One region of the Nonomuraea sp. NPDC003727 genome, then DNA from elsewhere that is predicted to be linked to it. Evidence: predicted binding sites of a transcription regulator. Region 1 holds the regulator's gene; each other region holds the start of a gene.
What was found. The regulator LexA, encoded in region 1, represses DNA repair genes until DNA is damaged. The targets are predictions, from matches to a motif close to TCGAACANNTGTTCGA.

Region 1 (7,428 bases):
GAGCCGCTTAAGGGCAGGACGCATGGGGCGATCAGTCGCTAGATCCTCCGTGCACACCGCCTTCAGCAACGCTTGTGTCGGCTCCGCCGGCTCGTGGATCGGGCCGTCTCCGGGCCGGCAACCACCGTTCGGACCACGGCTGCGAGCGGCTCTTTCGATGCCATCGCCGCCGCCCTGATGGGCTGCCGCCGACATTCCCATGAGACGGCGTCGGGCCACCCCGACCGACGGGATGCCGCCGGCGGCTTGGTGCTCCGTCCGTCCGATGCCGTCACGCACTCGTGTGTGCACGCTGGGTCGGCAGTCGGCGGTCGGCGGTCGGCGGGCGGTGGTCGGCGGGCGGTGGTCGGCGGGCGGTGGTCGGCGGGCGACGATCGGGGAGGCACGGGGGCGGTTCGCGTCGGTCGCACGCGCGGGCGCCTGCCGTCCCTCCGATCCGGAATCGCCGGTCGGTCAGGGGGCTTTGTCGGGGAGGTACAGCCGGCCGCCCGGACGGATGAGTGAGCTCTCCAGCCCGTTGAGCCGCTTGATCTCCTCGGCGACGGCGGTGGGGTCGTCGCCCGGAGAGATCGCCGCGGCGATGGTCCACAGCGTGTCGCCCTTCTCCACGATCACCCACGGCAGGCCCGCGTGTCCCGCACTCGTCGTCTCCTGAGCCATGGCCCAGTTGGTCGCCTTGGCCCCGAGCACGAACCCGCCCAGGGACAGCACGGCGAACAGCCCCACGACCGCGACCCTGCCTCGCCTGGTCAGCCTCATGGGCGCCGTGAGCCGCACCGACTTCCTCGCCTGTCGCTCCCCCGCCAACTTTCTTGGTTGTCGCTCCGCCGCCGACCTCCTCGCCTGTCGCTCCCCCTCCGACCTTCTTGGTTGTCGCTCCCCCGTCTGCCTCCTCGACTGTCGCTCCTCCGGCGCGACCACCCGAAGCGCTCCCCGCGTGCGGCGCGCGCCCGACCGCGGCCGCCTGCCACGACCCGTACCCGCCCGTTGCTCTTGCGCGCGGACCGTTCCAGGCCTTTCCCCCGCCCCCGCCTCGACGACCTGCGCCCGGCGAGCCGGACCCGCGACCGCCTGCCCCACGCGACCCGAACCCCCATCCACCTGTCCCGTGCGTGCCCGGCCAGAGAGCTCCTGCGCCTCCCACGCCGAAGCCGCGACCGTCTTTCCTATGCGAGCCCGACCGGAGACAGGCTGCCCCTCCCAGGCCGAAGCCGCGGCCGTCTCTCCCGTCCGAACCCGGCCGGAGACCGACCACCTCTCCCAAGCCGAAGCCGCGGCCATCTCTCCTATGCGAGCCCGACCCCGGAGCGACTGCCCCTGACCATCGCGGCTTGAACGCGTCGCCCCTGCTCGTCCAGGGCGTGCGAGCGCCTCCCGCACACGGCGTGCCCCCGGTCCCGGTTCTTTCGTCTGCAGGTTCGCGGTCGGCGTGTCGCCCGGCCGACCCCTACCGGCCTGTGCGTGCGCGGCGTCAGGGGGAGCCTCGCGCCCTTGTGGCGCGGGCCTCCCGGGACCGCCGTCCATCGCGCCAGGTCGCCGCCTGCCCCGAAGCCGCCACCCGCCACGCAGGCCGCCGCTCTTGCCCCTTGACGTGAGCCGCTGCGGCTCGCGCCCGCCACGCGCCACGTCACCGCGACCCGTCCCACCCGACCGGCCGTCACCGCGCCCCGTCCCACCCGACCGGCCGTCACCGCGCCCCGTCCCACCCGACCGGCCGTCACCGCGCCCCGTCCCGCCGGACCGGCCGTCACCGCGCCCCGTCCCGCCGGACCGGGTGTCTGCGCGGCCTGTCCCACCCGACCGGCCATCTCCGCGCCCCGTCCCGCCCGACCGGGCGTCTGCGCGTGCCTTCCGCTCTCGCCTGCCGTTCATCGCCGCCCCCGTATCTGTGCTGTCGTCTGCCGGGCCGGGCGCACCCTCCCGCACACCCGGCCCCGCCACCCCCTGGTCGCGGACGACCCGCAACCGCCCGCCTCCTGCCCCGCGTGGTCCCGTGGACCGTCCGCCCGATGCCCCCCGCGACCCGGCAAACCGTCCACCCCCAACCTCGCGCGGCCCCGCGGGCCGTCCGCCGATCTGCTTGTCCTGGCCTGCCGTACCTCGGGGAGGAGGGACCAGGCGGAGGCGCCGGTCTCCTGGTACGGCAGGGCGTCCGCGCTCCTCCCTGGTGATGTCGGCGATCAGGGTGAGTTGCTCGTCTTGGCCGGTCGAATCTGTCGTCGTGGTCGCCCGCACTGATGACCTCCCGCCACCGTCGACCCAAGGAAAAGGTCAAACAAAGATCAGTGAATCGAACACGGTGTCGATCGAACTCCCGTACGATGTTGTACACCACGTCACCGACGATTTCGAGGAAGACTCGAACAATTGTTTGAAGTTGATCTCCATCGGCGGTACGGTCGCTGTGTGCGACATGAAGACCACGGACCGGAAGGGTGGGCCGGTGAGGCAGGCCGCCGGGCGAGGAGGAAAGCATGAGCGAGCCGAATGACGGCAACGGCGTCAGCGACCTTGCGGTCCGCCGTCGCGACTCACTGGGCCTGACGCCCAGGCAACGCAAGATCCTTGAGGTGATTCGCGACTCCGTCCAGCAGCGCGGCTATCCGCCGTCCATGCGTGAGATCGGCGAGGCCGTGCAGCTGACCAGCACGTCCAGCGTGTCTCACCAGCTGACCGCGTTGCAGCGCAAGGGCTACCTGAGGCGTGACCCGCACCGCCCTCGCGCCCTTGAGGTGAGGCTGCCGGGTGAGCCCGTGCTGTGGGTCGACCCCGATGCCAGCGAGGTCGAGTCGCAGGTGAGCAGGCCGACGGCCGCCTACGTTCCCCTGGTCGGTCGCATCGCCGCCGGTGGCCCCATCCTCGCCGAGGAAAGTGTGGAAGACGTCTTCGCGCTGCCCAAGCAGCTCGTCGGCGAGGGCACCCTCTTCCTCCTCCAGGTCGCGGGTGACTCGATGATCGAGGCAGCGATCGCCGACGGCGACTGGGTGGTCGTACGGCAGCAGCCGGTGGCCGAGAGCGGTGACATCGTGGCAGCCATGATCGACGGCGAGGCGACGGTGAAGACGTTCAAGCGCAAGGACGGCCACGTCTGGCTGGTGCCGCACAACGCCAACTACGACCCGATCCCCGGCGACGAGGCCAGCGTCCTCGGCAAGGTCGTCGCAGTCCTGCGCCGCCTCTGACCGCATCTCGCCGCTCGATCGGCCCTCACCTTTCCCGAGGGTCGATCGAGCCGGCGTAGCGCTGGCCGGTGGGACCGACACAGCCCTGCCCAGTCCGGAATGCCGTGTCGCATGAGTGTCCGTCGCTTCCGCACGCCGACGCCCGGAATGGCTTGTCGCCTGGCTGTACGCCGCCTCCACATGCCGACGCCCACGCGCGGATCCCGGCTCCTACCCGCGAGCGACGCCTTCGGGTGGAACATCACCCGACCCGCGACCGACGTTATGCACGGAGCAGCGACCCGACCGGCGGCCCATTCGTGCACGTCGGCGGCCGGATGCCGACGGGCCGGGCGGAGCCGTACCCATCGAGGGGCGCGTGTCCGAACCCCAGCCCACAGTTCGGGGAACGGACTGGCCATCTCTTCATGCGTTGGCGCGAGGGCTCTTCCAGGCATCCCGCTATCCGGACTCGGGCGCGAGCTGGTCGCACAGAACCCTCCGACGCTCGGCGACACCGATGCGTTCGATTTCCGCAATCCCGGCCCATCGGACATTTCCCGAGCCTGGGTGACACTGATCAGGTGGACGATTTCTTCCCCCCGCCCGCCAAGGACGGCCTGAAATGGGCGAGCGCCGGTCCCGATGTCATCGCCTGCTGGATCGCCGACATGGACTTCGCCACCGCTCCCCCGATCGTCGAGGCACTCCAGCGGCGTGCCCGCGGGGACCTCGGCTACCCCACCTGGGCCGCCGACCCGCAGGCCGGACCGCTGGCGGAGACCTTCGCCGAGCGCATGCTCACCCGGTACGGCTGGCCCGCCGACCCGGCAGCCGTCCGCACCTTCTCCGATCTCAACCAGGCGCTCCAGGTGGTCCTTCACCTCGCCACCGAACCCGGTGACAGGATCGCCATGCAGGTTCCGGCGTACCCGCCGTTCCTCGGCACGATCGAGGAGATGGGCCGCACGCTGCACACCGACCTGGCGGATCTGGCCGGCTGCCGTGCGCTCGTCCTGGTCAACCCGCACAACCCCACAGGAAAGGTCTTCACCAGGGACGAGCTCACCACCGTGGCCGAGCAGGCCGAACGGCACGACGTGCTGGTCATCGCCGACGAGGTCCCCGCCGACCTGGTCTACTCGCCCGCCACGCACATCCCGTTCGCCACGATCCTGCCCGAACGCACGGTCACGCTGACCTCCGCGACCAAGGCCTTCAACCTCGGCGGCATCCGCTGCGCGCTGGCCCACGTCGGCTCGGCACGGGTCCGCGGGGCGCTCCATTCGCAGCCCGCCTTCCTGTACGGCGGGGCGAACATCTTCGGCGTCGAGGCCACGGTCGCCGCGTGGAGGCACGGCGACGGGTGGCTGCGCGACACCATGGCGATCCTGGACCGCAACCGGCGTCTGATCGCCGAGCGGGTGCCGGGGTACGCGATGCCGGAGGCGACCTATCTGGCATGGCTGGACATGCGACGGCCGGGGATCGCGGAGGTGCTGGAGAGGGAGGCGCGGATCCTGGTGAGTGACGGCGCCGCCTTCGGACCGGGCGGGGAGACCTACGTACGGGTCAACTTCGCGACGTCGACGGAGACGCTGGCGGAGATCCTGGACCGCCTGGCCCGGGTCTGGTCGCCGGACCCCGATACGCCCTACTCGTCGCGATCCCTTGCCCGACCCAGCTGAGGCCGAGGCTCGTCACGAGCACTCTGATTTCGGACAGCCGGGGTCGCACCGCGACACCCGGCACCTCCGGGGCGCTGAGCGTTCTCGGGGGTGGGCGTTCTCGGGGGTGGGCGTTCTCGGGAGGGAAGCGGCGCGACGAGACGCAGGCGATGCCGGTTGGAGCGGCGCCGATTGGAGCGATGCCGGTTGGAGCGATGCCGGTTGGAGCGATGCCGGTAGGAGCGATGCCGGTAGGAGCGATGCCGGTAGGAGCGATGCCGGTAGGAGCGATGCCGGTAGGAGCGATGACGGTAGGAGCGGCGCCGGGATCAGCCTCCCGTGGTGCCCGCTGAGCCGCGCACGAGAGGCGGCCCCGACAGCTCCGACCGTAGACGGCCCAGCAGCGCCGACCGCACGAAACGTCGGGCCCCGGCAGTGTCGACCACACGGAACGTCTGGTCTCCGGCACTGCCGGGGCCCGCGCGACCCCGCTCAGCGGCCCGTCAGTTGCGGGTTGGGGGAAGGTCGGGCGGTGTGGCCGCCGGTTGCTGGTCGAGTGCCGCCAGCGCCAGTTCCACCGCCTTCTCCAGCTGCGGGTCCCGTCCCGCCACCCGGTCCTGCGGTGTGATCACCACCTCGATGTCAGGGTCGACGCCGTAGTTCTCGATGTTCCACCCCTCGCCGTCCAGCCAGAACGCGTACCGGGGCTGGGTGACGACCGTTCCGTCGACCAGCTGGTACCGCCCGTCGATGCCGATCACCCCGCCCCAGGTGCGGGTGCCGATGAGCGGACCGATGTTCCGGTTCTTGATCCCGGCGCTGACGATGTCCCCGTCGGATCCCGCGAACTCGTCCGTGACGGCGACGACGGGGCCACGCGGCGAGTCCTCGGGGTAGCGCATCGGCTCGTACCCGCGCGAGATCGCCCAGCCGCTCACCTTGCGTGACAGCTTCTCCAGCACCAGTTCGGAGGTGTGGCCCCCGCTGTTGCCGCGTACGTCCACGACGAGGCCTTCCTGCGGCATCTCGGTGCGCAGGTCGCGGTGGAACTGCGCCCAGCCGCTGGCGACCATGTCGGGTACGTGCAGGTAGCCGAGCCGGTTGCCGGAGGCCTGCCGGACGTAGGCGCGCCGGCTCTCGACCCAGTCGTGGTAGCGGAGCGCGGTGTCGTCGGCCAGCGGTGTCACGACCACGCGCCGGGTGTCGCCGCCCGAGGCGGGCCTGATCGTCAGTTCGACCGGCTGCTCGGCCGTTCCGGCGAGGAGGGCTTGCGGGCCGCGCACCTGGTCGACGGGCCGGCCGCCGACGGCGACGATCGCGTCGCCCTCGCGTACGGCGACGCCGGGGGCCAGCAGCGGCGAGCGGGCGGCGTGGTCGGAGGACTCTCCGGGCAGGATCCTGGCCACCACCCAGGCGCCGTCGCGGAGGGCGAGGTCGGCGCCGAGGAGTCCCTGGCGCCGCTTGGGGTCGACGGCGGCGCCGTTGGGCCGGGCGTAGGCGTGGGAGGTGGCCAGTTCGCCCTGCACCTCCCACAGCAGGTCGATCAGCTCGGAGTAGGCGCCGATCCGCTCGACGAGCGGGGCGTAGCGGGCCAGCGTGCCCGCCCAGTCGACGCCGTCCATGTCCGCGCGCCAGTAGTGGTCGCGCATGAGCCGCCCGGCCTCGTGGTAGGACTGCCGCCATTCGGCGACCGGGTCGATGGTGACGGTGATGCGGTCGAGGTCGACGCCGACGACCTCGTCGCCCTCGCTCGCCGCGCGGGTCTGCAGGCCGTTCTTGCCGTTGGTGACCAGGCGGGTGCCGTCGCCGCTGACCTCGAAGGCACGGACGTCCTTGGCGATCTCCGCTTTGGCGCGCTTCTTGAGGTCGTAGCGCTCCAGCACGACCTCCTCGCGTTCGTTGCCGTCGCCGAGCTCGCCGGCCAGCGGGTGGCGCAGCCACAGCAGGGCGTCCTTGGCGGTGCGCAGGTTGGAGTAGCGCCCGGCGGGGACGGGGACGGCGACGACGCGGGCGGGCAGCCCCTCGGCGTCCACCTCGGTGGCGGGTTTGGCCTTCTTGTCCTTCCCGCCGTCGGGGGTGTCGGGCGACGACGGCGTGTCGGACTCGGCGCCGTTGAAGCTGCGGCCCTCCAGTGAGGGGGCGAACGGCGAGGCCGTGGTCGCCTGCAGCGGCACCAGGTACGGCTTGGCTCCGGCGGGGAAGGACAGGTCGAACACGTGCGCGTCGTAGACGGGGTCGAACGTCCTGATCGACAGGAACGCCAGGTGCTTGCCGTCCTTGGTGAAGACCGGGGCGTAGTCGCTGAAGCGCTGCGAGGTCACCTCGATGACGGAGGTGCCGTCGACGCGGCCCATCTTGATCTGGCGCAGCGGCTCGTGGTGCGGGTGCGACCAGGCCAGCCAGGCGGAGTCGGGCGAGAAGGTGATGCCGTCGATGTCGCCGTTGGCCGTCCGGTCGAGCTCCCTGGTCGCGCCGGTCGTGGTGTCGACGACGAGCAGGCGCCCGTCGTGACCGGCCAGCGCGACGTGCTTGCCGTCGGGTGCGACGGCAAGGTCGAGGACGCGCCCGAGCTGTCCGGAGGCCAGCGTGCGGATCTCGCC
Region 2 (7,428 bases), on a different contig from region 1:
CGTCCTTGCCTGCGCCGGGAACCGAGATGACGATGTTGTCGCCCGACTTGGCGACCTCCGCGTCGGAGATTCCGGTGCCGTTCACCCGGTCACGGATGATGTTGACGGCGAGGTTGAGGCTCTCTTCAGAGGGGGGAGAGCCGTTCGGAGTGATCGGCGACAGTGTCGCCGTCGTGCCACCCGCGAGGTCGAGTCCGAGCTTCGGCGTGAACGCCGGCTGCAGGAACATCGCCCCGCCCATGGCGAAGATGAGCGCCAGAAGCACCAGGAGCGTGCGCCCCGGCTTGCTCTGGCCGCTGGTCGGTCGGGCCACTGGTCGTCTGTTCTTTCAGGTAGGGGTCGGCCGCAAGCTGGTCAGGACTTCTTGCTGTTGGTGTCCTCGTCGTCGTTGCGGTCGACCGGCTCGTCGGCTACGGCGGATTCCTTCGTCTCGGTCGTCTCAGGCTCCGTCGCGGCGAGCTTGTCATCGGCGACGGGGGTGACGACCCGACCGATGGCGGCCTTCACCCAGCGGGTCTCGACGCCGGGAGCGACCTCCAGGATGACGTCCTCGTTGTCGACAGCCACCACGGTGGCGAACAGGCCGGTGGTGGTCATCACACGGGCGCCGGGCGCGAGCGAGTTCTGCATCTGAACGGCTTCCTGCTGCCGCTTGCGCTGCGGCCTGATGAGCAGGAAGTAGAACACCACCACCAGAAGCACAAGCGGCAGGATGTTCATAAGCGTTGCTGAGTCCACGAGGGCGACCTTCCATCGTCTGTCAAGATGATGACACCGGCGTCGAGCCGGAAATTCCATGCGTTGCGTCGAGGGGCCGCGCCGCTCAGCCCATCAGCTTACACAGCCAGCCAAGCCACGGAGTGTAGGCGGTTGTTGCGAAACCCGGCAACGAGGCAGCGATTCGGCGCGCGGGGAAGTTCCCAATTCGCAATGCTTGCAACCGTTCTGTGACCGCGCCGTTTCGTGGCGTTTCCGGCGGCCGGGTCCTGCCGTCTCGGCCCGGCGGCGGGCGTCTCGGTTAGAAGGGCGCCTCCGGCGGAGGGGTGAGGCCCAGGTGAAGCCAGGCGGCGGTGGTGGCGACCCGCCCGCGCGGCGTGCGGGCCAGCAGCCCCTGGCGCACCAGGAACGGCTCGGCCACCACCTCGACCGTCTCCGGCTCCTCCCCCACGGCCACGGCGAGCGTCGACAGCCCGACGGGGCCGCCGCCGAACTTGCGCAGCAGCGCGCCGAGCACCGCCCGGTCGAGTCGGTCGAGGCCCTCGGCGTCGACCTCGTAGAGGTTGAGCGCGGCCGAGGCGACGTCTCGGGTGATGACGCCGTCGGAGCGGATCTCGGAGAAGTCGCGCACCCGGCGCAGCAGCCGGTTGGCGATGCGGGGCGTGCCGCGCGAGCGCCTGGCGATCTCGTGGGCGCCCTCCTCGGGCAGCGTCACGCCGAGCAGCCCGGCCGAGCGGCGCAGCACCTGTTCGAGCTCGGCGACCTCGTAGAAGTCCATGTGGGCGGTGAAGCCGAACCGGTCGCGCAGCGGCGCCGGCAGCAGGCCCGCTCTGGTCGTGGCGCCGACGAGGGTGAAGGGCGCGATCTCCAGCGGGATGGCGGTGGCGCCGGGGCCCTTGCCGACGATGATGTCGACCCTGAAGTCCTCCATCGCGAGGTAGAGCATCTCCTCGGCGGGGCGGGCCATCCGGTGGATCTCGTCGATGAACAGCACCTCGCCCTCGGTCAGCGTCGACAGGATCGCCGCCAGGTCGCCGGCGCGCTCCAGGGCCGGGCCCGAGGTGATCCGCAGCGGGGCGCCGAGCTCGGCTGCGATGATCATGGCCAGGGTGGTCTTGCCCAGCCCCGGCGAGCCGCTCATCAGCACGTGGTCGGGCGGCCGGTTCCGTTTGAGCGCGCTCTCCAGCACCAGCGAGAGCTGCTCGCGCACGCGCGCCTGGCCGATGAAGTCGGCCAGGCGCTTGGGCCGCAGCGCCGCCTCGATCTGCAGCTCGTCGCCCTCGGCGTCGGGCGAGACCAGGTCACGTTCGATGCTCATGCCATCTCCCCGCCGCCGGGGCGCCCGCTTCCCGCCACCGCCGGCCTCATCGGACGCTCAGCGCCCTGAGCGCCGCCTTGAGCAGCACCGCCACCTGCGGCTGCCGGCCCGCGGCCACCTCGGCGTCGGCCTGCGGCCCCACCAGCGCGATCGCCTCGTCGGCGTCCCTGGTGGAGTAGCCGAGGCCGACCAGACCCGAGTGGACCTGCTCGCGCCACAGCGGCAGGGCGGCGTCGCCGTTGAGCGCGGCGTTGACCGCCTCCTCGGGCGTGCCGAGCTTGTCCTTCAACTCCAGCACGATGCGCTGGGCGCCCTTCTGGCCGATGCCGGGGATCCTGGTCAGCGCCTTGAGGTCGGCCGAGGCGACCGCGACGCGCAGCGAGTTGGGCGTGTGGACGGCCAGCATGGCCAGGGCCAGCTTCGGGCCCACGCCACTGGCCGTCTGGACGAGCTCGAAGACCGTGCGCTCGTCGTCGGTGGCGAAGCCGTACAGGGTGAGCGACTCCTCCCTGACGACCAGCGAGGTGGCCAGCCGGCCGGGCTCGCCGACCCGCAGGGTGGCCAGCGTGCCGGGTGTGCAGTGCACCAGCACACCCACCCCGCCGACCTCGATCACCGCCGAGTCGGGCGCGACGGCCGCCACGACCCCGGAAACCGACGCGATCACAGCGCACGTCCTCTCGATGCCTTGGCCAGCGCCTCGGCCAGTCTGTTCTGGGTGCCGCCGCGCCACACGTGGCAGATGGCCAGGGCGAGGGCGTCGGCCGCGTCGGCGGGCTTGGGCATCTCCGCCAGCCGCAGCAGCCTGGTGACCATGGTGCCGATCTGCTTCTTGTCGGCGGTGCCGCTGCCGGTGATGGCGGCCTTGACCTCCGAGGGCGTGTGCAGCGCCACCGGCAGGCCGCGCCTGGCGGCGCACAGCACGGCGATGCCCGCCGCCTGCGCGGTGCCCATCACGGTGCGGACGTTGTGCTGGGCGAAGACGCGCTCGACGGCCACCGCGTCGGGCCGCACGTCGTCGAGCCACCGCTCGATGCCGCGCTCGATGCCGACGAGCCTGGCGCCGAGCTCGTCGTCGGCGGAGGTGCGCACCACGCCGACGGCGACGAGCTTGAGCTGCGCGCCCGGGCGGCCCTCGACGGCCCCGAGGCCGCATCTGGTCAGCCCTGGGTCGACGCCCATCACCCGCACGGCCCGCCCTCCGTTCGCTGCCGAACATCTGTTCGGCAGCGAACTCTACCCTGGTTGGGCGGGCGGCGCACGGCGGACGCGCCTCGCTCCACGGCGCCGCCCGGCGGGCGCGGGCCCGAGCCGGACGATCAGAAGTAGTCGATCATGTACGGCGTGCCGGCGAACGCCGCGTCCAGCGCCTCGTCGAACTCCTCCGGGCCGGACAGCAGGCCGGCCGGGCGCAGCGTCGAGGTCGGGATCCCGGCGTACAGCGCCGACAGGCCGTTGACGGTGAAGCGCGGCCCCTGCCCCGTGGCGGCGCCGGCCGTACCGGAGCCGCCGGAGATCTCCAGCCGCCACGTGCCGCTGTTGGCCGGGCGCTCGGGGTCGTCGACCGTGATCACGGCGTGCGCCGAGACCACCGACGGGAAGCCTCGCCTGGCGATCGCCTCGGCCACGTCCACGACCCGGAACATCCACCTCGTCTGCTTGACCTGCTCCTTGGCCCGCTCGCGCACCAGCCACAGCACGGGGTCGTTCGGCGCGACCACGGCGGTGACCTTCTTGGCGATCGAGGAGGAGGTGCCGACCATGGCCCACAGCGCGCGGGCGGTCGCCTCCGAGCCGGCGACGAGGTTGTCGACGGCGATGTCGCCCCCGTCCCATCGGTAGGCGACGAACCCGTCGTCGGCCAGGTAGCGGAAGTCGTCATCCTCGTCGAGGTAGCGCCGCCAGGCGGCCTCGTCCCAGCAGATGGGCCCGCTGGCGCGGTTGGCGGCGTGGACGCGGCCGAGGATAGCGATCACCTCGGCGACGTCGTCGGGCCCCATCCTGCGCAGCTTGACCTGCTCGGCCGGGCCGATGGTGCGCAGCGCCTCGGGAGCGAGGGTCACCGCGTTCTCGGCGCCCGCGTGCTCCCAGCCGAGCGAGCGGTAGATCGGCGTGGTGGCCGGGTAGAGGGCCGAGACGGCCTCGCCCAGCTCGGCCGCCCTGCCGAGGACGGCCCGCATGAGCCGCCTGCCCACGCCGCGTCCGCGGTCCTCGGGGTTGACGACCACACCCGCCACCCCGGCCATCGGCTGCGGCCTGCCGTGCCACCACTGGGTGAAACCAGGCAGGCGCGCGGCGGCGGCCACCCTCGAGCCGTCGAAGACGCCGAGGAAGCGTCCCTGCTCCAGGGTGGCCAGCGCCATTGCGCGCCAGTTGTCGGCGAGGTCGGCGGGCAACGGGCCGAAGGAGCGCTTGCGGGTGTCGAGGACGGCGTCGAGGTCGTCCGGGCTCAGATCACGAATTTCCACAGCAGGTCAACCTACGCACTGCGGGACATCCGCCGCGAGCCGTTTTCAGGCGTCGAGCTTCTCCATGATGTCGTCGCTGACGTCGAAGTTCGCGTAGACGTTCTGGACGTCGTCGCTGTCCTCGAGCGCGTCGATGAGACGGAAGACCTTGCGCGCGCCGTCCTCGTCGAGCGGGACGTTGAGCGTCGGCAGGAAGCTCGACTCGGCCGAGTCGTAGTCGATGCCGGCCTCCTGCAGCGCCTTGCGCACCGGCACCAGGTCACCGGCCTCGGAGACGACCTCGAACGACTCGCCCAGGTCGTTGACCTCCTCGGCGCCCGCCTCGAGCACCGCGGTCAGCACGTCGTCCTCGGACAGCCCGTCCTTGGGGACGATCACGACACCCTTGCGGTTGAACATGTAGGCCACCGAACCGGGGTCGGCCAGCGAGCCGCCGTTGCGGGTGAGCGCGACGCGGACCTCGGAGGCGGCGCGGTTGCGGTTGTCGGTCAGGCACTCGATGAGAACCGCGACACCGCCGGGGGCGTAGCCCTCGTACATGATGGTCTGCCAGTCGGCGCCGCCCGCCTCGAGGCCGCCGCCGCGCTTGCGGGCGCGCTCGATGTTGTCGTTGGGCACCGAGTTCTTCTTCGCCTTGAAGATGGCGTCGAAGAGGGTGGGGTTGGCATCCGGGTCAGGGCCACCGGTCCTGGCCGCCACCTCGATGTTCTTGATGAGCTTCGCGAACAGCTTGCCGCGCTTGGCGTCGAGCGCGGCCTTCTTGTGCTTCGTCGTAGCCCATTTGGAGTGGCCGGACATGACCTAGAGCTCCCTCACCATGTTGACGAAATATTCATGCACGCGAGTGTCTCCGGTCAGCTCCGGATGGAACGATGTCGCGAGCAGCGGTCCCTGTCGGACCGCGACGATCCTATCCCCAGGGGGCGCGGTCGCCAGCACCTCGACGTCGGAACCCACCGATTCCACCCATGGGGCGCGGATGAAGACAGCGTGTACGGGGCCGCCCGCGAAGGACAGATCGGCCTCGAAGGAGTCGACCTGGCGGCCGAAGGCGTTACGCCTGACCACCATGTCGATGCCGCCGATCGTCTGCTGGCCCTCGATGCCGTCCTGGATGCGGTCGGCCAGCATGATCATGCCGGCGCACGAGCCGTAGGCGGGCATGCCCTCCTTGACGCGCAGGCGCAGCGGTTCCAGCAGCTCGAAGATCTCGGCGAGCTTCCACATCGTGGTGGACTCCCCGCCGGGGATGACCAGCCCGTCGACGGCCTCGAGCTCGGCGATCCTGCGCACGGCCGTCGCCTCCGCCCCCGCCTCCTCCAGCATGCGGACGTGTTCGCGCACGTCTCCCTGGAGTGCGAGTACACCGATCTTGGGCACGGTCGTCCTTCCTTCGTGGTCCGGGTTCCCCTGATTCAACACCACGACGGGCCGTGCTCTTCCTACCGGGCGGCCTCCGCGGGCGTCGTCCTGGAGGAGGGGCACGGCCCGGTCGCCGCGGCGGGGAACCACGCAAGAACCCCCGCCACCGGGCCCGAGGGCAGGCGGCAGGGGTTCCGGACGTCGAGGCCGGCCCCGCGTGGTCTACGGGCGCTCGGTCTCGAGGCGGACCGTCTCCTCGATCGTCATCTCGGACGCCGCGCGCAGCGACGGGTCCATCGGGCGCAGGTACGTCTGCTGCACGCCGGGCACCCGGTCCTCCACCACGAACGTCGCCCTGGTGTAGACCTCCGACCCGGGCGTCCGCACCTGGGGCACGACCTTGAAGTCGGCCGACATCTGCTCCCGCTCGATCTTCGTCAGCACGTATCCGCGCTGGTTGTTGTAGAACTTGAGGTGCGGGTTGATCTTCAGGAACGGCTGTGTGGCCGGGTCGGAGTCCTTCCCGTCACCGCCGGTGCTGATGGAGGTGGCCACCAGCTCCGCGCCCACGGACGGCCCCGTCGGGTCGTCGTAGTCCAGCTTCAGGTCGCTGGCCCAGTGAGCGTGGACGTCACCGGTGAGCACGACCGGGTTGCGCACCTTCGCGTCGATCCATCCCTGGGTGATGCGCCGCCGGGAGGCCACGTAGCCGTCCCAAGCGTCCTGGCTGGTGACCTTCGCCGGTCCCGCGTTGTTGTCGCGCTGGGCGAAGAAGACCTGCTGGCCGATGATGTCCCACTGGGCGCGCGAGTGGTGGAAGCCGTTGATCAGCCACTCCTCCTGCGCCGCGCCGGTGATGGACCGGGCCGGGTCCACCGCCGCCGGGCAGTCCCGGTAGCCGTCGCCGCACCCCTGGTCGTCGCGGTACTGCCGGGTGTCGAGCATGTGGAAGGTGGCCATCTGTCCCCACCGGATCCGCCGGTAGAGCTGCATGTCGATGCCCTGCGGGATAGAGGTACGGCGCAGCGGCATGTTCTCGTAGTAGGCACGGAAGGCCGCCTCGCGGCGCTGCAGGAAGTTCGGCTGCGGCACCTCGGGCTTCTCCGCCACCTCGTCGGCCCAGTTGTTGTCGAGCTCGTGGTCGTCCCACACGACCAGCCACGGCGCGGCGGCGTGGGCGGCCTGCAGGTCGGGGTCGGCCTTGTACTGCGCGTGGCGCTGCCGGTAGTTGGCGAGCGTCTCGGTCTCGGGACCCTCGTGGTGGCGGACGTTGCCGCCGGGGATGGTGTAGGTGTTCTTGGTGTACTCGTACTGGTAGTCGCCCAGGTGCAGGATCAGGTCGGGGTGCTCCTCGGCCAGGCGGCGGTAGCTGGTGAAGTAGCCGTGCTCGTACTGCGCGCAGGAGACGAACGCCATGGACAGCGCTCCGCCGTACGCCAGGGGATGCGGGGCGGTGAGGGCGCGGCCGACGGGCGAGACGTAGGGGCCCACGCGGAAGCGGTACCAGTACTCCCGCCCTGACGACAGGCCGTCCACCTCGACGTGGACGCTGTGGCCCCACTC
Region 3 (7,428 bases), on a different contig from region 1:
CGCGGGCCGGGGCGTGAGGTTGAGACCGTCGCGGGCCGGGGCGGGGGGCGGGGCGCGAGGCGGGGCGCGTCAGGCGGGTGTGGCGTGCCGGGCGAACTCCCACGGGTCGTGCGCGGAGAACACCCGCACCTCGTCGGCGTGGTCGCGCACGAGCTCGCGCAGCCTGGCCTGGTTGGCCACCCGTAGCTCCCCGTCCACCTGCGAGTCCAGCTGCACGATGTCGAACAGCAGGTGCGACTCGGGCCCGGCCGGGTCGATCTCCTTGTGGTAGAAGTACGCGTCGCCGGCGTGCAGCCACCAGCCGTCCCCGTCCCTGACCGCCACCGCCGCGTGCCCCACCGTGTGACCGCCGAGCGGCACCAGCAGGAAGTCAGGTGACAGCCCGCGCAGCGGCTGGGCGCCCGCCAAGCCGTACCACTCCTCGCGCGACTCCCCCGTGGCGTACAGCTCCCAGCGGGGGCCGTGCGACCAGTGCGCGGGACGGTAGCGGCGGCTCGGCGCCCCTGCCATCGCCGCCGCGTGCTCGGCCGCCATCACGTGGACGGTCGCCTCGGGGAAGTCGGGCAGCCCGCCCGCGTGGTCGACGTCGAGGTGGGTGAGCACGATGTGGCGCACGTCGGCGGGATCGTGGCCGAGGTGGGCGATCCGGCGGAGCGCGGTCTCGCCCCTGTCGAGGCTCGGGGCGACCAGCTCCACCCACTCCGGGTCGAGAACCTCCTCCGGCCGCTCGACCGAGTCGACGCCGAGGCCGGTCTCGACCAGGACGAGACCGTGGGCGTCCGTCTCGACCAGCAGGGCGTGGCTGACGGCGGGGGCTGGGGCGAGCCCGTCGTAGGTGGGGTCGACGGTGCGCATGGAGGCAAGGTTCAGATGGTGAACTTTCATCATGCCCCTAGACTGCGACTTGAATCGCGGTTCAAGTCAAGGGGTACGAAGAATGCTGCTCGACATCGGCGAGGTGGCCCAGCGGTCGGGGCTGGCGGCCTCGGCGCTGCGGTTCTACGAGCGCAAGGGGCTCATCAGGGCGACCGGGCGCAACGGGCTCAGACGCGCGTACGAGCCTGACACGCTCCACCGGCTGGCGTTGATCGCCTGCGCGAGGAGCGCGGGGTTCTCCCTGGGCGAGATCGGCCGGTTGCTGGACGCCAAGCCGTCCGACGAGGCACTGCGCGACCGGATCGCCGAGAAGGCGCGCGAACTGGACGACCGGATCGCGCAGCTCACCCGGATGCGTGACAGCCTGCGCCACGCGGCCTCGTGCACGCACGACCCGCTCGTCGCCTGCCCGGAGTTCAAGCAGATGGTGCGCGGGACCGGATGATGCTCAGCGCCTCATGACACCGGAGACCACTGTGCGCGGGCGGACGAGCGCACAGAGAGCGGGAGCGGGAGCGGGGGTGTGAACGCGCGGGGTGGAAGGGGGAGGTCCGGCTCGCGGAGGGATCGAGCCGGACGGCCGGCTGGGCGTTCATCCTCCCACCGACGAGAATGACGCGACCAGCCGCGACTGAGACCGGGTGTGCGGCCCTCAGCCCGCCAGCGGGACGCTGACGGGAAGGGCGGGCTGCCCGGCGACGCCGAGGATTTCCTCGACCATGGACACGAACGTCTCGGCCTCGGCCAGGAGCTCGTCGGCGTCGGCGAGGGTCACGCCGCGCACCATGCCCGCCTCCGCGGCCGCGCGCTTGGCGGCGCTGACGGAGAAGTAGGCGGCCCACTCGGCGAGCCTGGGCTCGACCTCGGGCAACAGCTCCCAGGCACTGCGCAGCCGGCGCCTGCGCCCTTCCATCGGACGGGGCCGGGCGGCCAGGATCGCCGCCGCCGCGCGCAGGGCGGCGAGGTGGGCGGCGACGTAGCGGGTGGCGGGGGTACGGGCCGTCACGGCGTCGGCCAAGCAGGTGCGTGACTCGGTGAGGTGCGCCCTGACTGCGGGCGACAGTCGGGGCCCGTGCGTGTCGCTGAGCCTTGTCGTCATGCCAGCCTCCTTTGAGGGGTCGTGGCGGCTCCCGGCGTCTCCGTCGGTGGAGCCAACACTCGCAGACGCCACCGACATTTCCGCCGGGCGACCGGACGAGGAGCTTCCCCTCTCCCCGTCCGGTCAAGGCGCGCCCGCTCGTCTCCGCCGACGACGAGGACGCGCCTTTCGCCCGTGGAACCCGACCGCGGGCCCCGCATGGGGGTGGCGGGAGCCCGCGACCAGGTTCTTCGACGCGAGCCGCGAGTCTCACGTCACTCCGTCGAACATAATTTCGATGACCTTGAATGTCAACCGATTGGCGAACACAGGTTCGATCATGGGGCCTGACCTGCGGGGCGAGCGCGACACGCGGAGCGACCGGGACACCGGGCGATGCCACAGGAGGACCGCCAAGAGGCCCCTGAGGGACGCGAAGAGATCGCTGGAGGCACGCCAAGAGGCCGGGAGGGATCGTCGGGAGATCGCCGAAGGTACGCCAAGAGGCCCCGGAGGGGACCGCCAAGAGATCGCTGGAGGCACGCCAAGAGGCCGGGAGGGATCGTTGAGAGATCGCTGGAAGTACGCCAAGATGCCGCTGGAGGGGCCGCCGAGAGACGCGGGCGATGCCGCCCGAGGACTCCCGCGCCTCGGCACGGCGGCGCCACCACCTGCGGGTCTCTGCGCATCGCCGCGGCGATGGCACCACCTATGGGACTTCCGTACATCGGCGCGGCGTCGACGTCGAAGGACTCCTCGGTCGCCGGGACGATGGCGCCCACGAGGCACTTGCCGATCGGCGCGACGAACTCGCGAAGGGCGCCCACAGATCGGCTCAGTGACACCCGAGGGCGCCCATCGAGCAGGCGATGACCGAGGGCTCCCACGGATCAGCGGGATGACACCCGAGGGTGCCCGAAGCAGGCGATGACCGAGGCCGCCCACAGATCAGCGCGATGACCGAGGGCACCTACAGATCGACGCGATGGCCGGGGGCGCCCTCGGACCGGCGCTATGAGGGCCGAAGGCCGCCTACGGATCGACGCGGGTGATGGCGCCGGAGGGGCACAGGGTGAGCGCACGGCTCACGGCGTCCTCGGCCTCCGGCGGCACCTCTGCCGACGTCAGCACGACCAGGCCCTCCTCCTCGTCCTGGTCGAACACCAGCGGCGCGGTCAGCACGCACATGCCCGCGCCGATGCACACGTCCCTGTCGGCCTTGACCTTCACCACGCCACCTCCAGTGCGTGCACGCCGTAGATGCTCATGTCCGAGCGCATGGGCACCGCGTCCACGGGGACGGCGAGCCGCAGGGCGGGGAAGCATCCGAGCAGCGCGGGGTAGGCCACCCGCATCTCGATCCTGGCCAACTGCTGCCCGAGGCACTGGTGGATGCCGTGCCCGAAGGACAGGTGCCCGCCCGCGGGCCGCCGCACGTCGAGGACGGCAGGGTCAGCATAGCGGGCGGGGTCGCGGTTGGCGGCCGGGATGGACACCGCGACGCAGTCGCCCGCCTTGATGAGCGTGCCCTCGATCGTGACGTCCTCCACGGCGGCCCGCGTCGCGCCGAAGTGGATGATCGACAGGTAGCGCAGCAGTTCCTCCACCGCGTTGTCGATCACGGACGGGTCGTCGCGGACGAGCGCCAGCTGTTCGGGGTGCTGCAGCAGCGCGAACGTGCCGAGCGCCAGCATGTTGGCGGTCGTCTCGTGACCCGCCACCAGCAGCAGGAACCCCATGCCGGCGATCTCGTCGTCGCTCAGCTCGCCGCTGTCGACCAGCCCGGTGAGCATGTCGTGGCCCGGCTCGGCCCGCTTGCGCGCGACCAGCGTGTAGACGTACTTGATCAGGTCGCCGACCTTGGCCGTCAGTTGCTCGGGCGAGTTCGCCAGCCGCAGCAGCTCGGTCGTGTCGCGCTGGAACTGCTCCCTGTCGTCGTACGGCACGCCGAGCAGCTCGCAGATCACCAGCGAGGGGATCGGCAGTGCGAAGGTGCGCACCAGGTCGGCGGGCGGCCCCGCGCGTTCCATGTCGTCGAGGCGAGCCGCGGTGATCTCCTCGATGCGCGCCCTGAGCTGGTTCATCCTGCGCACGGTGAATTGCCCGGTGAGCAGGCGCCGGTAGTGCGTGTGCTCGGGCGCGTCCATGCGGAGGAAGAATCCGGGCGGCACCTCCCCCTCGGGTACGCGCCGCGAGGCGAGCAGCGGGTGCAGCCGCCGGGGGACGGTGCTGAACCTCGGGTCGGCCAGGACGGCCCGGCCGGCCGCGTGTCCCGTCACGAGCCAGCCCTGGTGTCCGTCCGCGAAGGTCAGCGGCCGCACCGGCGCCGGGTCGTCGAAGAGCTCGTCGGGCGGGTCGAACCTGCGCTGCCGGGTCATCGGGTAGCTCATGTCGCGCTCCTTCGTGAGATCGACGTGATCGACTACCCTCCAGAAAACCTCATCGCATGCAAAATTTCCATCAGTGCACTACATTGCTTCAATGACGGATATGGCAGGACTTCGGGCGCGCAAGAAGGCAAGGACCAGGCGCGCGCTCGTCGAGGGCGCGATGCGGCTGTTCGCCGAGAAGGGGTTCGAGCAGACGACGCTCGCCGAGATCGCCGCCTCCGCCGAGGTGTCGACGCGCACGTTCTTCAGCTATTTCGCCGGCAAGGAGGACATCGTCTTCTTCGACGCCGGGGAGCGCCTCGACCGGACTCTCACCCTGGTGGCCGCGCGGCGGCCGGGAGAGTCGGTGGCGCAGCTGCTGCTGCGGGTGGTCGAGACGGGCGCGACCTGGGAGGACGATCTGGCCAGGAGCCTCGGGGGCGAGCGCTTCCGGCTCGTGATGACGGTCCCCGCGCTCCAGGCGAGGGCGCTCCACCTGCTGTTCGACAGCCAGCGGCGGACGGCCGAGGCGCTGTGCGCGGCCTACCCGGACGAGCTGGACCCGGTGGCGGCTGCTGCCGCGGTGGGGGCGATGGTGGGCGCGACGAAGCTGGCGGCCGTCATGAGCCTGTCGAGGGGCGAGCCGTACGCCGAGGTGTGGGCGGCGGTACGCGCGGCGGCGCGGATCGTCGCCGGCGGTCTCGACTCGCTCGGCACCACGAGACGATCCGCCTGAGACCCGCCTGACGGTCCGGCCTGAGACCCGTCTGACGGTCCCGCCTGACGGTCCCTTCTGAGGCCCGTCTGAGGCCCGTCTGACGGTCCGTCTGAGGGCCCCGCCTGACGGTCCGCCTGAGGAGGCCCGCCTGAGACCCGCCTGGCGATCCCGCCTGAGACCCGCCTGACGGTCCGTGGTCCGTCTGAGGAGGCCCGCCTGACGACAGCCTGCGCCCGCCAGGGCTCCTCACCCGAGGTCCTGAACCACTGACCTACGGCGGCGCGCCAAGCGGCCGGCGGAGCGCGGCGGGTTGGCGGTCGCCCACGTCCTGCCCGGGATGGCGTCCCCGCGTGACCGCCGCGAGCCGGCACGGCCGCGCCACCGGCCGGCCCGACACCCGGTCGCTGATCGGCTACGACCACCGACCGGGGTCAGGACCTCCTCGGCTAGCGCCTGAAACGGCCCCGGACGTGCACGGGCACGCCCTTGCCGAGCATTCCGGGCAGCACCTCGGCCACGTTCATCGGCAGCCGCACGCAGCCGTGGGAGGCCGGGTACAGCGGCACCGACAGCGCGCCGTGGAAGGCGATGCCGCCGTTGAAGAAGATCGGGTTGTAGAGCTGGCCCAGGTACGACTTGTGCCAGCCCTTCGCCCGCCACGTCGTCCGGTAGTCGCCCGTCGGCGTGGTCGCCGACCCGCAGAACCGCTGCGACTTGCCCTGCCAGACCGCCGTCTCGCAGTACGGCACGCCGCTGCCCGACGAGGTGTGGGAGATCAGCTTCACCTGGTCGTCGACGTAGTAGACCAGGATCTGCTTGGTCAGGTTGACCTCGACCCTGGTCGGCTTGCCGTTCTTGACCAGGACCTGCGGCTGCTTGGGGTTCTCCAGCGCGTCCCAGGTGCGCCTGCCGACCGTACTGGTCGGCCTGATCCCGTTGACCTTCTGGAACGCCCACACGGCGGCCAGCGTGCTGCCGCCGTACCTGCCGTCGGCCTTGCCCGGCAGGTAGGAGAGCTCCCGGAGCCGCTTCTGCAGCCACACGACCGCCGAGCCCTTCGAGCCGAGCTTCAGCGTCTTGTCCGGCGCGGTGACGGTCCGCTCCACCCGCGCCATCGCGCCGGCCGCCGTGGCGGGCGACGTGACGGGCGACGTGACGGGCGACGTGACGGGCGCCGTCACGGGCGCCGTCACGGGCGCCGCGGCGGGCGACGTGACGGACGCGGGGGCGCGCATGACCGCGGCCGCGGGCTGCGGCGTGGCGGCCGTGCCGCACGCTGAGAGAACGACGGTGCCCACCGTCAAGAGAGCAGCCAGGCCGAGCTGGCGCCGAGCTCCCATGCCATCCATCCCCTCAAATAATTAACAATCGAATCAAAGGACCCTAGCGCACCACCATGGACCGGCAATTCCTGGGTCAATCTGTTTAGAGTGGGCGCATGCCGGAAAAGTTCTTGCACCCCAACGCTGTTCGTGTCGCATCGGCGCTGCGTGAGCTGGGCGCGACGGGTGAGATCGTGGTGCTGCCCGAGTCGGCGCCGACGGCCACCGCGGCGGCCGCGCAGCTGGGGTGCGAGGTCGGCGCCATCGCCAACAGCCTGATCTTCGCCGCTGACGGCGCTCCGCTGCTGGTCCTGACCAGCGGCGCCCACCGCGTGGACGTCGAACTGGTCGCCCGCACGGCGGGGGTCGAGCGGGTGCGCAGGGCCACCCCTGATTTCGTCCGCGAGGCGACGGGCCAGCCGATCGGCGGGGTCGCCCCGGTCGGGCATCCGGCGCCCATCCGCACCTTCGTCGACACGTGGCTGGACAAGCACGACCAGGTCTGGGCCGCCGGCGGGCACCCGCACACGGTCTTCCCGACCACCTTCGACGAGCTGTTGCGCATCACCGGCGGCACGGCGGTCGAAGTCGAGTGATAGCCATCCGCGGCACCGGATCTGCGGAGTTCACCGACCGTCTCGAGTCGGTGATGGGCATCTACACGGCCGCCATGAAGCCGCCGGCCGACCAGCTCGCCGGACGGCAGGCGATCATGCGCGGCCACGGCGCCAACCCGGCCTTCCGCTGCCTGTTCGCCGAACTACCCGACGGCCGGGCCGCGGGTTTCGCCTACGGCTTCCACGGCCAGGCCGGACAGTGGTGGCACGACGTGGTCTATCGCGCGCTCGCCGAGAAGTCGGGCCTCCAGGTGGCCGACGCCTGGCTGGGCGACTCGCTGGAGGTGGCCGAGATCCACGTCCACCCCGACTACCAGGGCAAGGGCATCGGCAGGGCGTTGATCCACGCCCTGTGCGAGGGCCGTCCCGAGCGGTCGGCGGTGCTCTCGACGCACGACCAGCCGACGGCCGCCCGGCACCTCTACCGGGCGGTGGGCTTCACCGACCT
Region 4 (7,428 bases), on a different contig from region 1:
TCACGGACCACCCGGTAGGCCACCCCTGCCCCGTACCCCTTCCGCGCCAGCATCCCGGCCAGCCGCCGGGTGCGGGCCTGCGGATCAAGCCCACGGGTGGAGGCGAGCTTGCGTTCGACGAGCCTGCGGGCCGTCTCCACCTCCTGGTCGGAGTCGACACGCTCGACGGCCTCGTTGATCGTGTCGCTGTCGACGCCCCGGTGCCGCAACTCCGCCGCCAACGCCCGACGTGCGAGCCCCCGACCATGGTGCCGGGAGTCCACCCACGCGTCGGCGAACGCCTCGTCGTTGATCAGCCCCAGCTCGGTGAACCGATCCAGCACCGCCTCCGCGGCCTCCCTGGGCACATCGCGCTTCCGCAACGCCTCGGCGAGTTGCGCCCTCGTCTTCGGCGCCATCGTGAGCAGCCTCAGGCAGATGGCCCGCGCGACCGACTCCGGGTCCGCCTCGGGGCCCGAGGCCGCCTCGGACCCTTCCTGCGGCCCCTCCGCCCAGCCTGCGGAGCGAGCTCTGCCGCTTCCCTTCCGTGACCCGCCGCCGCGCCGCCTTCCCTGCCCCTGACGCCGCCCCTCACGGCGCCCATCTTCCGCCCCGGACCATCCTTCAACAGAACCGTCCTTCGACCCGAACAGGCCACCCTCGGGCCCGTCCCCGGCCCCCAACAGGCTGCCACCGGGCCCCTCTCCCGACCCGAACAGGCCATCACCGGGCCCTTCTCCGAACCCGAACAGGCCATCACGGGATCCCACCCGGGCGTCACCAGGCCGGTCTTCCGCCCCGGACCGCCCTTCACCAGGCGCCTCTCCGAACCCGAACAGGCCACCACGGGGCCGCTCTTCCGCTCCGGACCATCCTTCGGCAGGACCGACTTTCGCCCCGGACCGCGCTTCACCAGGCCCGTCTTCGGACCCGAACCGTCCTTCACCGGCACCCAGGTCCGGCGCCGACCTGTAAGGACCGACTCCGGCCGCGTCCGTCTGCCGCTCCTGGGGCTCGTCGTCCTGCTCCCGGTGTCCCTGCTCGTCGTGTGGCGGACGCTCGGCCGAGCCTCGCCTCCGGGGGATGGACTGTGGCCACCCCGTAGGGCCCTTGCCGCCGACCTCCCCGACGCCCCCGGAACCGGACGTTCCGGAAACGGCAGGACGGTAATCGCTGGATGGCCCAGCCGACCACGCGGCATCCGACGCTCTGTTCGGCGGGTCCTCTCCCCTGGCCCACTCGGGCGCCTCACCCTTGGAGTCGAAGTCGACGAAGCCGTCACCTGAGCCGAAGCCAGCACGCCCCCGTCCCGAGCCGGCACGATCCCGGCCTCGGCTGCTACCCCAGCCGCCCTCAGCGCGACCATCCGAACGGCGACCGCCCCGACTGCCATCGCTACGCCGGCCCGAGGAGCTTGCATCCCAGCCGCCCCCATCACGGCCGGCACCCCGGTCGCCATCAAGCTGTCGCCCCGAGTCGCTCGCCCCCCAACCACCATCACCGCGACCGCCTGAAACACCCCAACCACCGTCACCACGGCTGCCTGAAGCACCCCAACCACCGTCACCACGGCTGCCTGAAGCGCTTCCGCCCCGGCCGCTCTCACCACGGCCACGTGAAGCGCCAGCGCCCCGGCCGCCCTCGCCACGGCCACCCGAGGCACTCACACCCCGAGCGCCATCACCACGGCCGCCTGAAGCACCCCAACCACCGTCACCACGGCCACGTGAGGCGTTCCCGCCCCGGCCGCCATCGCCATGACCATCCGTGCTGCCGTCATCCCAGCCGCTGTCGGCGTGATCGGTCGAGAGGTCGTCACCCCAGCCGGTAGGGGTCGAGGAACGCCTTCCCGTAGACCCGGCGCCACCACGGGTCGACCGAGGGGCGCTGTCGTCACTGCCGGTCCAGCGGGACTCACCTCGGGCGCGGCGGGAGCCCTTACGCGAGCGTGATGCCCCGCGACTTCCCGACAGGCCGTCGTCGCCGGAAGCGAGCCCACGTTCCGAGTGGGTGCCGTCATCTCCTGACTCCAGCCACCCGTACGGCCGGCCGCCGTCATCGCCGGAGTCGAGCCACGCGTTCGACCCGCTGCCGTCGTCGCCCGAGCCGAGCCCTCCCTCGGGGACGGCCCACTGGTCCCTGGACGATCGGGCCCGAGACCGGCGCTTGGATCGTGGTTCCCGCTGCGGGATGTCAGGCCACGCGCCCCAGTCATGCGCCGCCCCCGGACGGTCATCCTCTTCCTCTCGGCGGGAGGGCGGTTTCAGTGCGGTGGTGTCTGCCACGGGGTCTTCTGTGCGCGCGCTGCTGGGCGATGGTTCCGGCGAGGCCGTGTTCTCGCCGGCCGTCGGAGCGACGGCCGGTTCTCTGACGACGGGGTCGCCACGATCGTCCGGAGAAGCGCCCCCTTCGCCCCCGCCGACCGCCTGAGCGGAGGACGAGCGTCCCTCCCCATGGGACGAGCGTCCCTCCGCGTGGGACAAACGCTCCGCCACGAGTGGAGTCGGTCCCTCGGTGTGGGAGCTGCCGCCCTCCACACGGGCAGTCCGTTCCCCGGCCCGGGAAGTGCCGCCCTCCACACGGGAGGCGCGTCCCTTGGCGCGGGGAGTGCCGCCCTCCACACGGGAGGCGCGTCCCTCGGTGCGGGGAGTGCCGCCCTCCACACGGGCAGTCCGTTCCTCGGCCCGGGAAGTGCGGTCTTCCACACGGGAGGCGCGTTCGTCTCGTGTCGAGGGACGCGCCTCTGCCTGGGGCGTCCGATCCCCACTATCGGAGGCGCGGTCGTCAGGGTGGTCGGTGGGTTCGGCGCTGCTGGTGGGTGACCAGGCCGGGCCTGTCGCGGCGAACGGCCAGGCGGGGGCGGGCTCGTCGGCCGAAGGCGGCCGTGCCCGGCCTCTTCCACGCGACGCGCGGGGTGAGGCGAGGTCGGCGACGCCGTCGGGGATGCTGCCCCAGGCGTCCGCGCCGGTGGTGTTCGTGTCCCACGAACCCGTGCTCCGGGATGCCGTGCCCCAACTGTCGGCGCCCGTGCTGTTCGTCTCCCACGAACCCGAGCCAGGGGATCCCGTGTCCCAGGTGTCCGCGCCCGTGCTGTCCCCGCCCCACGGACCTGAGCCAGTGGGCCCCGGGCTCCAGGCGTCCGAGCTGGCACTGTCCGTGCCCCACGACCCTGAATCCTGGGTCCCCGTGTCCCAGGATTCAGAGTCGGCGCTGTTCGTGTCCCGCGAGCCCGAGCCAGAGGGTCCCGGGCTCCAGGCGTCCGCGCCGGCACTTTCCGCGTCCCATGAACCCGAGCCCCGGGATTCCGAAAGTCGGGATGCTGTGCTCCAGATGCCCGAGTTCCACTGGTCAGCGTCATACCGCCGGCCGGGGCCCCAGCCGGTGAGGTTCCGTAGGTCCCAGGAACCAGAGCCGGGTGAGGTCAGCGAGTCGGGGTCTGCCGTGTGCCGGCCGTCCGGTCCGCGGTCATCGAGGCCCCAGCGGTCGCGGGGTCGGTCACCGGTGTCGCGGCCGTCATGGTCGCCACGGCCCAGGGGGTGGTGTGCGCCATCGTGAGGGTCACCGGCGAAGGTGCCGTCGTCGGCCGAGGGCTCACCGTGGGCGGGGGTGACGGCATCGCGGTCGCCGGAAGACGTGGGAGGGGTGGCTGAGCCGCCGTGCAGTTCGGAGGCGGTCGTGGGAGAACCCGCCACCTCCGAGGGAGTGCGCGCGTCAGGACCCTGGCCCGGCCGCTGGAAGGTCGCGGAGGCGGGCGGCTCCGGCGTGGAGCCGGAGGGCCGCTGGTCAGGGTCCGACGACGTGCTCATGGCTCAGCCCGGATCAGACGTCACCAGGCTTGGGCGCGGAAGCCTTGGAGCCGCGGCCCGAGGAGGCGGGAGCCGGAGGGGCGGCGGGAGCGGCGGCCTCGGCGGGCGCGTCGACGCGCGGGCCCACGCCCAGCTTCTCCTTGATCTTCTTCTCGATCTCGTTGGCCACGTCGGGGTGGTTGCGCAGGAAGTTACGCGCGTTCTCCTTGCCCTGGCCGAGCTGGTCGCCCTCGTAGGTGTACCAGGCGCCGGACTTGCGGACGAAGCCGTGCTCCACACCCATGTCGATGAGGCCGCCCTCACGGGAGATGCCCACGCCGTACAGGATGTCGAAGTCGGCGACGCGGAAGGGCGGCGCCATCTTGTTCTTGACGACCTTGACGCGGGTGCGGTTGCCGACCGCCTCCGTGCCGTCCTTGAGCGTCTCGATGCGCCGGATGTCGAGGCGGACCGAGGCGTAGAACTTCAGCGCCTTACCACCGGTCGTGGTCTCGGGCGAGCCGAACATGACACCGATCTTCTCGCGCAGCTGGTTGATGAAGATGGCGGTGGTGCCGGTGCTGTTGAGCGCGCCCGCGACCTTGCGCAGCGCCTGGGACATCAGACGGGCCTGGAGACCGACGTGGCTGTCGCCCATCTCGCCCTCGATCTCGGCCTTGGGCACCAGGGCGGCGACCGAGTCGATGACGATGATGTCGACGGCGCCCGAGCGGATCAGCATGTCGGCGATCTCGAGCGCCTGCTCACCCGTGTCGGGCTGGGAGACGAGCAGCGCGTCGGTGTCGACGCCGAGCTTCTTGGCGTATTCGGGGTCGAGGGCGTGCTCGGCGTCGATGAACGCGGCGATGCCGCCGGCCCGCTGGGCGTTGGCCACCGCGTGCAGCGCCACCGTGGTCTTACCGCTGGACTCGGGACCGTAGACCTCGATGATGCGGCCGCGGGGGAAACCACCGATGCCGAGCGCGACGTCGAGCGCGATCGAACCGGTCGGGACAACCTCGATGGGAGCCCTGGCGTCATCGCCGAGGCGCATGACGGAGCCCTTGCCGAACTGCCGCTCGATCTGTGCGAGGGCAGTCTCAAGGGCCTTCTCGCGGTCGTTGATAGCCATGGGAACTCCCCGGGAGGGTCGTGGTGTGGTCGGTCGAGTGAAAGCTACGCGGTGGGACCGACAATTTTCCGCCGGACGCGCGAGGCACCGTGGCCGGCGCTTCTCATGGTAGCCGAACGGCTGTTCGATCGCGCCTCGAACACGCCGACCACCCGCCGTGCCCGGCCGACATTCCCTGACAATCCGCCGGGCCGGTTGCCATGGCCGCTGACCTGGGGAGATCCTGTTGGAAAGGTCGAGAGGCGGCGACGTGACGAGCACGTACACCGGGCAGCGGCGCACCCACCTGGAGGCGCTCGCGGCGTTGCTCCCCGGCTGCGGGCTCGTGGGGCGCATGATCGGCGGCGACGACCCGGTGCTGTGGGTGTGGCATCCGCGCACGGGCCGCCAGACCATCATCTTCGCGACCCCGTCCGCCGCCGCGTGGGTCTTCCTGTGGTCGCCGGGCGGCCAGGGCCACGCCGACGATCCCGCCGGTACGGCGGAGGCGCTCCACACCTGCCTGACCGACGAGTGACCCGGACCGGTACGGCAAGCGCGAGCCGGAGAAGCGCCCCCGATCGGTACGACACACGCGGACCCCGCCGAGCGACCCGGACCTCTACGGCCCGCGCGACCCAGCCGAACGACCCCCGCCGCTACGGCACGCACGAGCAGCCCGGCGGACACCGCACGCGCCTGTCACCCGACGAACGAGGCCCGCAGGCCCGCCACGGTGTTCGCCAGGCCGTCGGCCGCGGCCCGGTCGAGCGCTCCCGTGAGCGTCTCCTCGTAGGCCGCTCTCGCCCCGTTCCTGCGTTCCCTGCCCGCCTCGGTGATCACCGTGTAGACGCCTCGCCGATCCTTGGCGCACAGGTCGCGGCGGGTCAGCCCGGACGCCTCGAGCCGTCCCACCAGGCGGGTGACCGAGCTCTGGTTGAGCCCGAGCAGGTCGGCCAGCTCCTGCATGCGCAGCTCGCCGTCGGCGGCCGCGGACAGGTGGCACAGCGCCCGATACTCCGACAGGCCGAGGCCGTGCCGCTGCAACGCGGTGGCGAGTGCGTGCTCCACCCTGGCGTGCAGCCGTACCACCCCGGCCCAGACGTCCTGGTCGAGCGTCGCCATCGGTTCCTCCTACGGTGTCGGCGCCCACTTTATGGACAGGCGACGAACTCAGGCGCGTCCGAGGTGCCCGAGCACGAAGGCGGCCCGTTCCGCAACGGGAGCGCGCGGCAGTTCCACCAGTTCGTAGCCGTAGTCGAGGTAGGCCGAGGACACGGAGGCGTAGGTCCGCTCGGCCTCGTCGGGCGTCTGCTTCCGCTCGGCGTCGTTCTCGTAGATCTCCGGCCACGGCGGCGCGACGAAGACCGTGCGGTGGTAGCGGAAGCGCCTGGCCGCGGCGTCGACGTGGGCGGGCACGGGACGCCCTTCGAGGCGCAGGTAGCCCACGACGTCGACCACTCCCCTGTCGAAGGCGACGGTGCCGTCCATGGCCTCGGCGAGACGGTAGGAGCGTAGTTCCCAGCTCAGCATCAGCTCGGCGAACAGGTCGACGTCCTTCCACGGCAGCGCCTGGCCGCCGATGGCCACCTGGTCCTGGATGATCGCCCGCCCCGCCTCCCGCGAGCCGGACAGGCCCAGGCGGTCGATCAGGGTGCTCTTGCCCGATCCGGGGCCTCCGGTGAAGACCACGAGCCGCGGCCCCGCCGTGCAGCACGAGCAGGTGTGCACCGTTCCTCCCCGGCGGTCAGCGCAGCTTGCCGTCGACGTTCTCCACCTGGCACACCGCGCGCCAGACGTCCTTGGCGCTCTCGCCCTGGGCCAGTGCCTGCTCGACCGTGCGCCCGCCCAGCGGGGCGAGCACGTAGTCCCTGGCCCACGACTCGGCGTAGACGTCGCCGAAGTGGGCCCGCATCCTTCTCCAGAACTCGGTCAGACGCATGCTCCCCAGTATGGAACCCGCCCCGCACTGGGTAGGACAGACCGTATGGCGAAATCCTCCAAAGCGGCTCCCAAGCCGTCAATCGATTCCAGGTCACATCGGGAGCGACGCCGCGCCCTGCTCCTGCAGCAGCGGCTCGCCGTACAGAAGGAGAAGGCCGAGCGCGCCGAGCGGCACGCCGGTCTGAGGGCCGAACCCCGTGAGGGTGCGCCGCGCACCCGCAGGGCGTCACGGAGGTAGCGGCTACAGCACGCGCGAGCCGTACATCTCCCCCAGATGGTCGGCGAGCAGCTCCAGTCGGGCGCCGTCGGGGTCCCTGAAATAGATGGAGGCGCCGCTCTCGATCTGGTGCGGCACGCCGGCCATCTCCAGCTTGCCGCGCAACCGTTCCCACGTCGCGGGGTCCACGGAGATCGCGATGTGGTGCAGCCCGCCCAGGACCTCCTGGTACGGCCCCAGGTCGAGCCCGGGGAAGTCGAAGAACGCCAGCAAATTGCCGTTGCCGATGTCGAAGAAGAAGTGGTTGGAACCCTTGTAGTCACGGTTCTCGAAGATCTCCGTGAGGGGGAACTCCAGGAGCTCCTGGTAGAACCGGACCGTCCGCTCCACGT

Region 2: a site for LexA is predicted at 3,247-3,262, ahead of ruvC (crossover junction endodeoxyribonuclease RuvC). Genes of this name have one in related genera too.
Region 3: a site for LexA is predicted at 2,238-2,253, ahead of ACWDLG_RS17980 (SAV_6107 family HEPN domain-containing protein). Genes of this name have one in related genera too.
Region 4: a site for LexA is predicted at 5,009-5,024, ahead of recA (recombinase RecA). Genes of this name have one in related genera too.

What each region holds. Positions count from the first base shown of each region.
Region 1 is NZ_JBSFNE010000015.1:15,117-22,544, reverse strand. It holds gene ACWDLG_RS33180 (LysM peptidoglycan-binding domain-containing protein) at 454-759, opposite strand; gene lexA (transcriptional repressor LexA) at 2,475-3,182, shown strand; gene ACWDLG_RS33170 (MalY/PatB family protein) at 3,746-4,849, shown strand; gene ACWDLG_RS33165 (S41 family peptidase) at 5,332-7,428, opposite strand, start outside.
Region 2 is NZ_JBSFNE010000012.1:232,606-240,033, reverse strand. It holds gene secD (protein translocase subunit SecD) at 1-313, opposite strand, end outside; gene yajC (preprotein translocase subunit YajC) at 355-702, opposite strand; gene ruvB (Holliday junction branch migration DNA helicase RuvB) at 1,019-2,035, opposite strand; gene ruvA (Holliday junction branch migration protein RuvA) at 2,082-2,702, opposite strand; gene ruvC (crossover junction endodeoxyribonuclease RuvC) at 2,699-3,226, opposite strand; gene ACWDLG_RS30170 (GNAT family N-acetyltransferase) at 3,355-4,503, opposite strand; gene ACWDLG_RS30165 (YebC/PmpR family DNA-binding transcriptional regulator) at 4,549-5,301, opposite strand; gene pdxT (pyridoxal 5'-phosphate synthase glutaminase subunit PdxT) at 5,305-5,829, opposite strand; gene ACWDLG_RS30155 (alkaline phosphatase D family protein) at 6,088-7,428, opposite strand, start outside.
Region 3 is NZ_JBSFNE010000006.1:339,740-347,167, forward strand. It holds gene ACWDLG_RS17970 (MBL fold metallo-hydrolase) at 70-855, opposite strand; gene ACWDLG_RS17975 (MerR family DNA-binding protein) at 938-1,321, shown strand; gene ACWDLG_RS17980 (SAV_6107 family HEPN domain-containing protein) at 1,529-1,975, opposite strand; gene ACWDLG_RS17985 (ferredoxin) at 2,987-3,187, opposite strand; gene ACWDLG_RS17990 (cytochrome P450) at 3,181-4,344, opposite strand; gene ACWDLG_RS17995 (TetR/AcrR family transcriptional regulator) at 4,445-5,059, shown strand; gene ACWDLG_RS18000 (peptidoglycan-binding protein) at 5,488-6,381, opposite strand; gene ACWDLG_RS18005 (YbaK/EbsC family protein) at 6,480-6,959, shown strand; gene ACWDLG_RS18010 (GNAT family N-acetyltransferase) at 7,013-7,428, shown strand, end outside.
Region 4 is NZ_JBSFNE010000002.1:364,985-372,412, forward strand. It holds gene ACWDLG_RS06925 (regulatory protein RecX) at 1-419, opposite strand, end outside; gene recA (recombinase RecA) at 3,799-4,896, opposite strand; gene ACWDLG_RS06935 (hypothetical protein) at 5,147-5,413, shown strand; gene ACWDLG_RS06940 (MarR family winged helix-turn-helix transcriptional regulator) at 5,578-6,000, opposite strand; gene ACWDLG_RS06945 (AAA family ATPase) at 6,049-6,606, opposite strand; gene ACWDLG_RS06950 (DUF3046 domain-containing protein) at 6,623-6,817, opposite strand; gene ACWDLG_RS06955 (VOC family protein) at 7,061-7,428, opposite strand, start outside.